DNA from 2 places in the Mesorhizobium yinganensis genome. Region 1 is predicted to be linked to the other one. Evidence: riboswitches for the same ligand, from Rfam matches in the RefSeq annotation. Region 1 holds a riboswitch; the other holds the start of a gene.
The links. Region 1 has a riboswitch for cobalamin ahead of ABMA59_RS17050 (DUF1636 family protein). Riboswitches for the same ligand answer to the same signal wherever they lie in the genome.

Region 1 (5,107 bases):
GCGGACATGGCGGCCGCCGAGCGCGGCGAGCAGGTTTTCGCGCTCTGCCTGGGCGCTGGCAATGCGTAGCTGGTCCGTCTCGCCGGAAGCGGGGCGGCCGTAAATATGCAGTCCGTCCTTGACGGCAAAATCTTTGAGGTCGCAGAGCCAGGCGTCGATGCGGCGGAGCGCCTCGTCCGGGGCGTCGGTATTCGCCACGCCGGCCTCGGCGGCGAGGCCGGATTTCGACGCGGTCTCGACGATCAGTTTCGCCAGCCGGTCGCGGCGGCGGCGGTCGAGACCATCGGCCTGCGCATATTCGTCGACCAGCCGCTCCAGCTTTTGTTTTTCCGCGTCGAGGCCAGCGCTGGTCATTGGCGGCGGCAGATGGCCGAGCGTCACCGCGGCTATACGGCGCTTGGCCTGCGCCGCCTCGCCCGGATTGCTGACGATGAAGGGATAGACGACGGGCAGGGCGCCGGTGACGATTTCGGGGAAGCAGTTCTGGCTCAGGGCCACGGTTTTTCCCGGCAGCCATTCCAGCGTGCCGTGGGCGCCGACATGGATCAGTGCGTGGACGCCGAGCGATTCGCGCAGCCACAGGCCGAAGGCCAACAGCGCGTGGCGCGGCGGCAGCGCCGCGTCATGATAGTCCGCGCGGCGGTCGGCTGAGCGGCCGCGATCCGGGGCAAGGGCGACGGTGACGTTGCCGAAACGCGCGGCGCGGAAGGGGAAAGACCCAACGCTAGAGGCATCCAGGTAATGTTGGCGCCCTGCAGTGCCCCCCTCTGTCCTGCCGGACATCTCCCCCACGAGGGGGGAGATTGGCAGTGTCGGCGACGCAGCCTCTTCTGCAACGTGGGTGATTGGCGAAACCAAAGCGGCCAGCGCAATCTCCCCCCTTGTGGGGGAGATGCCCAGCAGGACAGAGGGGGGCGACATAGAGCGCGAGCCGCCGTCAATCACAACTGCATCCTCCGCCGCATCGCCCCACGCAGCCTCGACCGCAGCCATCGCCCCGGCCGGCAAACCATCCGCCATCCGCCGATATTCGTCCAGCGTCAGGCTATGGCCACCGCGCTCCAACAGATCCAGCATCGCGCGTGGCGATTCGGGAATCGAATCAACACAATATCCGGCGTCCTTCACGTCGCGCAGCATTGCGAGCACGCTGGCCGGCACGTCGAGGCCGACGGCGTAGCCGGTGCGGCCTGGCGCCGAAGGATAGTCGGGGATGATGATGGCGAGACGCCGGTTTTCGCGCGGCGTGTCGGCAAGCCGCAGGAATGCTGCAATGCGCGCCGCGACCTGCTCGACGCGGTCTGGTTCCGGCGTGTTCGTCTGCGCGGTGAAACCCAGCTCCTGGTTGGCCGCGCTTGGCGCCTTGAATGAGATTGCTCCGGCGAGAACGCGGCCGTCGAGTTCCGGCATGACAACATGCATGGCGAGGTCGGCGGGCGCGAGGCCGCGCGGATTCTTCTCCCAAGCCTCGCGGCGGGTGGTGGCGACGATCACCTGGAACACCGGCACGCCGGCGCGGTCGAACAGCGTGTCGGCGCCCGGTTCCGCGCCGACCGCGAAAGCGGTGGCGGTGATGATTGCCGCGGGTTTCAGGTCAGCGATTGCCGTTTCGACGAAGGCGACGGATTCGGCGTCCTTCAGGCTGGAGACGAAGATCGGCACCGGCCGGATGTTTTTTGCCGAAAGCGCCGCGCAGAGAGCGTCGATAGGGGCGACGTCGTCGGCGAGCAGCATCGAACGGTAGAACAGGATGGGGACGACGGGGTTTCCCTCCCCCTTGAGGGGGGCCGAAGGACGGCCCGAAGGGCCGGGTGGGGTCCGCTCTGCAGTGCTCGGCGTTTCCCTATGCCGAGCGCTTCCTTTACCAACCCCCTCTGTCGGCTTCGCCGACATCTCCCCCTCAAGAGGGGAGAGAGCGGTGCGCCTGGCGAGCTCCCCTCTGAGAAAGTAGAATCCCGCTCTCGGTAAAACGACCGGCGCAGCAGCAGTCTCCTCGCCACGCGCCAGTCCTACAAGCCGGCGAACCAGCACGTCCATGTTGCCCGGCCCGCCTTCGCGAAACAGCGCCAAGAGTGCGTCGAGTTCGGCGCGCGGCAGCGTTGAGCTCTCGACCAGCCGCTCGTCCTGCTCGCGGCATTCGCCGGGCAGCATCGCCAGCCCGATGTTTTTGGCGCGGGCCAGCGCTGCAAGCTGGTCGCAGCCGTAGCGCCACCAGTCATAGCCGCCGAGGATGCGCACCAGGATGACTTTTGCGTGTGACGCGGCCTTCTCGATCCAGAGGTCGACCGACATCGGGTGGCGCAGGTCGCGCAGCGGGGCGAGCCGCATCGACGGCAGCGCGTCGCCACCCCGCCGCCAGGCCGAGGCGATCGCAGCCAGGTCGCTGTCGGTGAAGGACAGCGCCGCGATATCCGCCGGCGATTGGTCAAGGTCGACCGGCTCGACGAGATCGTCGAGCGAAGCGGATGTTGTGGGCAGGATGTGCATAGGCTTCGCGCTATCCGACGAGTATCTTTTCGACCTTCGCCCGGTTGAGCCCCTTCAATCCGATCACCACCAGCCGCGAGCGGCGGTCGTCGTCTGCGGTCCAGGGGCGGTCGTAATAGTGGTTGACGCGCGGGCCGACGGCCTGCACCAGAAGCCGCATCGGCTTGTTGTCGACCGCAATAAAACCCTTCATGCGCAGCACATTCTCGCTCTCGGCGGCGGCCGAAATGCGCCGAGCCAACTCCTCGGCGTCCGCAACCTTCGGCAACTCGACGATAAAGGAATCGAAATCGTCGTGTTCGTGGTCGAGTTCGCCGTCGTGATGGGTCTTTCTGTTCTCGATGTCGTCCTCGACGGCGAGCCCAAGCCCGAGCAGCACGGAAGGATCGACGCGGCCCTGCGCCGTCGGCACCACCTTCACGGCGCGCGAAAGATGTTCGTCGATCAGGCTTTTGGCCTTGCTCGCCGCCTCGGTGTTCATCAGGTCGCTCTTGGACAGGATCACCAGATCGGCGCAGGCGACCTGATCCTCGAACACTTCCTCGACCGGATCATCGTGGTCGAGAGTGGAGTCCGCGGCACGCTGGGCGGCAAGCGCCTCCATGTCGTTGGCGACTTTTCCGGCGGCGAGCGCCGGGCCATCGACGACCGCAACTACGCCGTCGACGGTCACGCGGCTCTTCACCGTCGGCCATTGGAACGCCTGCACCAGCGGTTTTGGCAGGGCCAGCCCGGAAGTCTCGATGATGATGTGGTCGACCTTCGGCTCCTTGGCGAGGATCTGGTCGAGCGCCGGCACGAAATCGTCGGCCACGGTGCAGCACAGGCAGCCATTGGCGAGTTCGATGATGTTTTCCTCCGGGCAGGCGTCGACGCCGCAACCCTTCAGGATTTCGCCGTCGATGCCGACATCGCCGAACTCGTTGACAATCAGCGCCAGCCGCCGGCCGCCGGCGTTTTCGAGGATGTGGCGGATCATCGTCGTCTTGCCGGCGCCGAGGAAGCCGGTGACGACGGTGCAGGGTGTTCGGGCAAGCGAAGTGGTCATGAAAGGTCCTTGAGCAACGAAGCGGGCGGGATGCGGGCGACAAGCCCGCGTTTCAGGCAGTCGGGGCGGCCGCGCCAGGGCAGCAGGCCGTCCTGCGAGGTGGCGAACAGTTTTGCGCCGGCAACGAGGTTGGACGCGTTGTCGACGGTGAGGTCGCCGAACACGTAGCTCCAGCAGTTGTCGCGCAGCATTGCGGCGCTGAGGCGGCGCTTGCAGTTGCCGAGGCATTCCAACTGGCGCACGGCAATGCCTTCGCCATGCGCGATCTCGCGCACGCGGTCGCCAAGAATTTCGCCGGGACGTGGGCGGGCGTCGGAACCGGTCGCGTCGCGGCAGGATGAGCAGACGACCAGCGTCACGCCGGTATCGGCGGATGGCTCGGCAGTCGTCGCCGGGAAGAAGGCGGTCTGGTCCAAACGATACTCCTCGTCCGGGTCACCCGCCGGACTTTTGGATTTCTAGGCTGACGGCAGGTCTCCTGGCTCGCGGCTCCTGCGCCTCGCGCCGCCTTCCCGGATTTTTCATCCAGTGGCCTTCGGCGCGGGCTAACCGCTTACAGTTGCGGGGACAGCCGCGGAGTTGGGCCCAAACCCGCACCGCGTTCCCTCTTAGCCCTTCCCGTTGCGGGGAAGGGACCGTCGGCCATGATTTAGGCCCCCGTGGCCGAGCCTGTCAACGCAGCCGCGCGACCATGGATGTCGCGTAGCGCCGGGCCAAGTTCGCCCGCCGGCGTGATCTCGGTCCGCTCCAGCCCCAGCCAGCCGCGCATCAGCTCTATTTCCGCCGCCAGTTCCTCGGCCGCGTTCGGCGGTGCTCCCGGTTGGGCGTAGGCCGCCAGAACGCGCAGCACGTCGGCCGGGCGATCAGCTTTCATGTCGACACGCCCGACAATGGTGTCGCCGAGCAGGAAGGGCAGCACGTAATAACCGAACTGCCGCTTCTCGGCCGGCGTATAAATCTCGATGCGGTAGTGGAAATCGAACAGCCGTTCGGAGCGGGCGCGCTCCCACACCAGCGGATCGAACGGCGCCAGCAGGGCGCGCGCCTCGACCTTTCGCGGCAGCCGGGTACCTGAATGGAGATAGGCCGGGTTTTTCCAGCCCTCGACCGAGACCGGAAGCAGGTCGCCCGATTCGACCAGTTCCTCCAGGCGGCCCTTCACATCCCCGGGCGACAGGCGATAATAGTCGCGCAGGTCGCCATAGGTGGCGATGCCGAGCGCGCGGGCCGACCTCAGCAGCAATTCGCGATGCGCTTCGGCCGCCGGAATGTCGGGGCGGTCGAAGACTTCCTTGGGCAGCACGCGCTCGGGCAGGTCATAGAGCCGCTCGAAACCGCGGCGCGAGGCGGTGGTTATCCGGCCCGCCCAGAACAGCCATTCGAAGGCGTGCTTTTCATCGCTCCAGCCCCACCAGCCGCCCTTGCCCTTGGCGCCGTCGATGTCGGAGGCGGCGATCGGGCCGCGCGCCTTGACCTCCTGCAAAACCTCCTCGATGAACGGCATCTTGTCGTCGGCCCAGCGGGCAAGGCCCTTGTAGATCTCCATGTCGTCATTGGCGTTCGCCCGCTCCA
Region 2 (5,107 bases), on a different contig from region 1:
AAAAACACCGCTCGCCCAATGCCGGGTGGCCGGAGGCGGCGATGGCCGGCGCGCTCGGACTGGCGCTGAACGGGCCACGCGCCTATGGGGGCGTGGTGGTCAAGGATGCCTTCATGGGCGAAGGCGGACGCCGCGAGGCGACCACCGCTGACATTCTCCGGGCGCTGCGGCTGTATTGGACGGCCGATGCGCTTCTGATCGTGTTGTTCGCGCTAATTGCGGCGCTCCTGCATCTCAACTGGAGCCACTGACCGTCCGGCGCGTTTAGCCCGACGTGACACCGTCAGACGATGGTGAACGGCCATGCTGACACGTCTCGACAAACTCTATTACCGTCTCCAAGCCCAGCATGAATGCCTCAGTTGGGCATTCTGCGCCATTGCGGGCAAGCCCGGCCTCGTGCTGGAACTCGGCCTCGGCCATGGCCGCACCTACGATCATATGCGCAAGCACTTGCCTGATCGCGAGATCTACGTCTTCGATCGCGCGATCGACTGTATCGCCGATTGCAGGCCTCCGCCGGAGCGTCTGATCGTCGGCGAGATTGGCCGGACACTGGTGGCTCTGACGGATCGCTTCGCGAGGCGCGTCATGCTCGCCCATGCCGATCTTGGGACTTATGACCGGAAGCGCGACAAGGAGACAGCCAGCATGCTCGCGGCCTGTCTGTCTCCGCTGCTGGCGCCGGGCGCCATCGTTGTTTCCGATCTTCCACTCAATCTTGAGGATGCAAGTCAATTGCCGATGCCAGACGGCGCGCGGGAAGGACGGTATTTCGTCTACCGAAACGGCTTTCGAAAAACATAAAGCGTGTCGCATCCGACCGGCCACATTCTGCCGGCGACGGTTTGGGACAAGGTCGAGGGCTTCGTCGCAGGTCGGGCTGGTGACCCGGACAAGACGAAGCCCGACGGATTTGGCCCAAAGCGGCCCGGTAGAATGAGGCCGATTGGGTGCGACATGTTTTAAAACTCGATGCCTTGCTGCGCCTTCACGCCGGCTGCGAAATGGTGCTTCGTCGCGCCCATTTCGGTGACGAGGTCGGCGGCCTCCACCAGCGCCGGCTTTGCGTTGCGGCCGGTCACCACGACATGCAACCTCTCGCGGCGGTTCGCCAGCGCGGCAACCACCGTATCGAGATCGAGATAGTCGTAGCGCAGCGCGATGTTCAATTCATCGAGCACAATCAGGCTGATCGACGGATCGGCCATCAGTTCGAGCGCCTTCGCCCAGGCAGCCTCCGCCGCCGCAACGTCGCGTTTCAGGTCCTGCGTCTCCCAGGTGAACCCCTCGCCCATCGAGTGCCAGACGATTTTGTCGCCGAAGGCGGCAAAGGCGGCTCGTTCGCCCGTATGCCAGGCACCCTTGACGAATTGCACGACGCCCACCCGCTTGCCGTAGCCGAGCATGCGCAGAGCCAGCCCGAAGGCGGCGGTCGTTTTGCCCTTGCCAGGACCGGTGTTGACGATCAGCAGGCCTTTTTCAATCGTCTTGCCCGCTACCTCGGCATCCTGGACCGCCTTGCGCTTGGCCATCTTCGCCTTGTGGCGGGCCGCTTCCTCGTCGTCGACGCTCTTCATTTCATTTCACCCGCATCGGCAGCCCGGCGACCATGAAGACGACGTTGTCTGCCACGGTGGCCACCGCCTGGTTCAGCCGCCCCGCGGCGTCACGAAATTTTCGGGCCAACGCATTGTCGGGCACGATACCCAGCCCAACCTCGTTCGAAACGACGAACCAGGGGCCGCGCGGGCGCGAAAGCACATCGGCGAGCCGCCGGCTCTCGGTTTCCACATCATGTTCGGCGAGCATATGGTTGGAAAGCCAGAGCGTCAGGCAATCGAGCAGGACCGGCCTGCCGTCCGGCACGGCGGCCAGCGCCCCGACCACATCGAGCGGGGCGTCCACCGTTTCCCATCCGGCAGGACGCCGGGCGCGATGCAGTGCAATACGTTCCCGCATCTCGTCGTCATAGGCCTGCGCCGTGGCGATATAAATCCAGGGCGCCGGATAGGCCGTCACGAGTGTCTCGGCGTGCGAACTCTTGCCGGAGCGCGCGCCGCCGAGAACGAAGGTCAGCGAGGTTTTGTCAGGCAAGCTGGTTGCGCAGCGAGCCCGCGGTTCCGGAAAACCGCGTCCGGATAGCGCCCACCAGACCGCCGAGCAATACCCAGAAGATCAGGTTGGTGACGGTGGAAGCGACCACGAACTGGTGGTGCAGGTCGGCGGGGATCGGCGATTCATGGCTTTCCGGCTGCGGTGCGCCGACGATATGCGGTGCAACGATCAGCGCCACGCCGAGGATCGACAGCACCACCGTGCCCCGGAAGGCGATAAGCGCAAGTCCCGCAGCCGTTGCGGCCACGGTCGCGACCCACCATACCTGCCGCTCGCCGAGGTCGGCAGCCGGCATGGCCGGCAGTTCCGGCGGAAGGCCGAGGCCGGGCGCTAGGGTAAACACCGCAAAGCCGGCGAATCCCCAGAGCACACCGGAGCGCCAGCTCGAAATGCCGCCTGCGAATTCCGAGACGGCAACGAGAATCAACGCGAAGCCGAAGCCGCTGACAAGATTGGCGAGCACGTTGAAGGCGAAACGCTCGAACCCGTCGGCGGGCGCCCAGCCCCCGTGGTCATGCTCATGTTCATGCGCGGCGACCGCCGGTGCAGCTTCGCTGGCCGCAGTTGCGTCGGCTGCCGGTGCGCCATGGTCATGGGCAGGCTCGGCGGCGTTTTCATAACTTTCCGCCTTGAGAATCAGCGGATCGGTGGCAAAAGATTGCATTGCGGCCATGACGAGGCTTGCCAATAGCCCCGCGATCGCCGCGATGAACACGACGTTGCGAAAGAGGTTCATGTCAGCCCCTCTTCAGTGGCAGGGAAACGCCATCGAATGGCGATAATCATGAGCCGCGTTGTGTGCGGCCTCCACCTGCGAGAAGCCGACGAAGCCTACGATGAAGATGCCAAGGAGTGCAGCCAGCGCAAGCTGCATCGCGCGCGACGATGCCGACACCTGTACGCCGAGGGAGGTCGAAGCCGTGTTCATTCCAAATGTCCCTTTCGCCCTCCACCCGAGGGCCCTTGATCCAAACCTGTCGCCGGCAGGTCTCCTGGCTCGCGGGTTCTCGCCCGGCCCCGCCTTCCCGAGGAAAATCCTCAGTGGCATTCGGGGTGGGCTAGCCGCTTACAGTTGCGGGGGCAGCCGCGGCATTGGGCGAACAGCCCGCACCGCATTCCCTCTTGGTTCCAATCGGAACCGACGACGATCGTGACAATAGGCGTAAATCGGCGCCGCTGCAAATCCGATTCCGACATTGCGTGACCGGCTTAGACGGAATCGCTTTCGCCGGCGGCGAGTTCGGCGGCGACCAGTTGCTGCAATCGCCAAAGGCAGCGGTCGTGTATGCCGCGCGATTCGAGATTGCGCACGGTCTGGAACAGATAGTCCGCGCCCGACCCCAGATGCCCACAAGCCCGTGCCAGGATATGCGCCACATCGGCATCGCTTCGCTTGCCGGCAAAGGTGCGGCCCTTGGGGTTGACCGCGAAGCCGAGAGCCGCCAACGGCCCGTGAGCCGTATCGAGCTTCAGCCAGGTCGGCAGGTAGGTGGAAGGCTTTGCCGTCATCTCGCGGCGGATCAGACGGGAGATGACCTCAGAGGGGTCGCCGGCCGGCAGGCGGAAGGCGACCCCTTGGCACTGGCCGCCACGCATCAGGCCCATCATCAGCCCCGGCTGCTCAAGGGTGCCTCGCCAGCGTGTCTGGTGAATGCAGAAGGCGCGATGATAGCCGCGGGCAGTGGCGATGCGCTCCTCGATATGGTCCACCTCTGGCTTCCAGATCAGGGAACCATAGGCAAACAACCAGATCGGGCCGGGCGGCCGTACCGCAATCGTGGCATCGAGGAGACGTGCATAGTCTTCCTCGTCGAGATAGCCGAGCCCAGGCTCCGGACCGGTATCGGCGACGTGTCGACGGCAGCGCGCCACCATCTCCTCGGTCAGTGCCATCATGCGCGGCTTCATGCGGCTTTCCCCGCCTCGGGCGCCCTCGCCCCTTCGCCGCGCACAATCGCCCGGCGCTGCCCCCTGTGGCAAGCCGCGCCGGCACGGAGTTGACAAAGCCCGGCGCGAGGTGTCCGCTCATACAAATGGAGAACGCGATGACCCCTGAATCGGTGAAGAGCGATCCTTACAACGGCCTGCTGTCGGCCGAGGCCACCCTGCCTTCCGCCGCCTATTGGGACGAAGCGGAGTTCCAGCGCGAGCTTGAGGCGATCTGGTATCGCAACTGGATCATGGTCTGCCGCGAAGCAGACCTTTCCCAGCCGCTCGCCTACCGTGTCTTCACGCTGGGCACACAGCAGATCCTTATGCTGCGCGACGACCGGGGCGATTTGCACGCCTTCCACAACACCTGCCGTCATCGCGGCTCACAGCTTTGCCGCGACGCGGAGGGACGGCTGAAGGCGCGACTGCTGACCTGTCCCTATCATGCCTGGTCCTATTCGCTGCGCGGCGACCTCGTCCGCGTGCCGTCAAAATCGCTGCCGCCCGGCTTCGACAAGGCCGACTATCCGCTCTATCCCGTTGCCCTGTCGGCCTGGCGCGGTTTTGTCTTCATCAATCTCGCCGAAGATCCGCTGGGAACGCCGGCCTCCACGCTCGATCGCGATTCGGCAGACCTGGCGAACTGGCCGCTGGAAGGGCTGGTCACCGGCCATGTGCTGACCAAAGTCATGGACTGCAACTGGAAAATCTTCTGGGAAAATTTTAACGAATGCCTGCATTGCCCCGGCGTGCACAAGCATTTGTCCGCCCTTGTTCCGATCTACGGGCGCGGCCTGATGGCCCGCCATGACGACCCGGAATGGGCGTTGCATGCCGACAATGACGAACCGCAGTTCTCCGGCGGCCTGCGCCAGGGCGCCGAGACCTGGTCGCAGGACGGCGCCGCGCTGAAGCACCGTTTCGAGGGCCTGAGCGACCCGGAACGTGCCGCCGGCCAGAACTATGCGATGAACCTGCCGTCCATGTTCATCGTCGGCCATGTCGACTATGTCAGAACCGTGCGCCTTGTGCCGCTCGGCCCGGAGCAGACGGAACT

Region 2: linked by a shared signal. The riboswitch ahead of ABMA59_RS04495 (CbtB domain-containing protein) and the one ahead of ABMA59_RS17050 (DUF1636 family protein) in region 1 are both predicted to bind cobalamin.

What each region holds. Positions count from the first base shown of each region.
Region 1 covers NZ_JBEBMH010000008.1:177,514-182,620, reverse strand. The annotation lists gene ABMA59_RS17060 (cobaltochelatase subunit CobN) at 1-2,487, opposite strand, end outside; gene cobW (cobalamin biosynthesis protein CobW) at 2,498-3,535, opposite strand; gene ABMA59_RS17050 (DUF1636 family protein) at 3,532-3,951, opposite strand; cobalamin riboswitch at 3,987-4,190, opposite strand; gene ABMA59_RS17045 (winged helix-turn-helix domain-containing protein) at 4,185-5,107, opposite strand, start outside.
Region 2 covers NZ_JBEBMH010000002.1:183,895-189,001, forward strand. The annotation lists gene cbiB (adenosylcobinamide-phosphate synthase CbiB) at 1-251, shown strand, start outside; gene ABMA59_RS04475 (class I SAM-dependent methyltransferase) at 304-807, shown strand; gene cobO (cob(I)yrinic acid a,c-diamide adenosyltransferase) at 966-1,580, opposite strand; gene cobU (bifunctional adenosylcobinamide kinase/adenosylcobinamide-phosphate guanylyltransferase) at 1,582-2,097, opposite strand; gene ABMA59_RS04490 (CbtA family protein) at 2,090-2,854, opposite strand; gene ABMA59_RS04495 (CbtB domain-containing protein) at 2,867-3,046, opposite strand; cobalamin riboswitch at 3,084-3,276, opposite strand; gene ABMA59_RS04500 (gamma-glutamylcyclotransferase) at 3,328-4,026, opposite strand; gene ABMA59_RS04505 (aromatic ring-hydroxylating oxygenase subunit alpha) at 4,164-5,107, shown strand, end outside.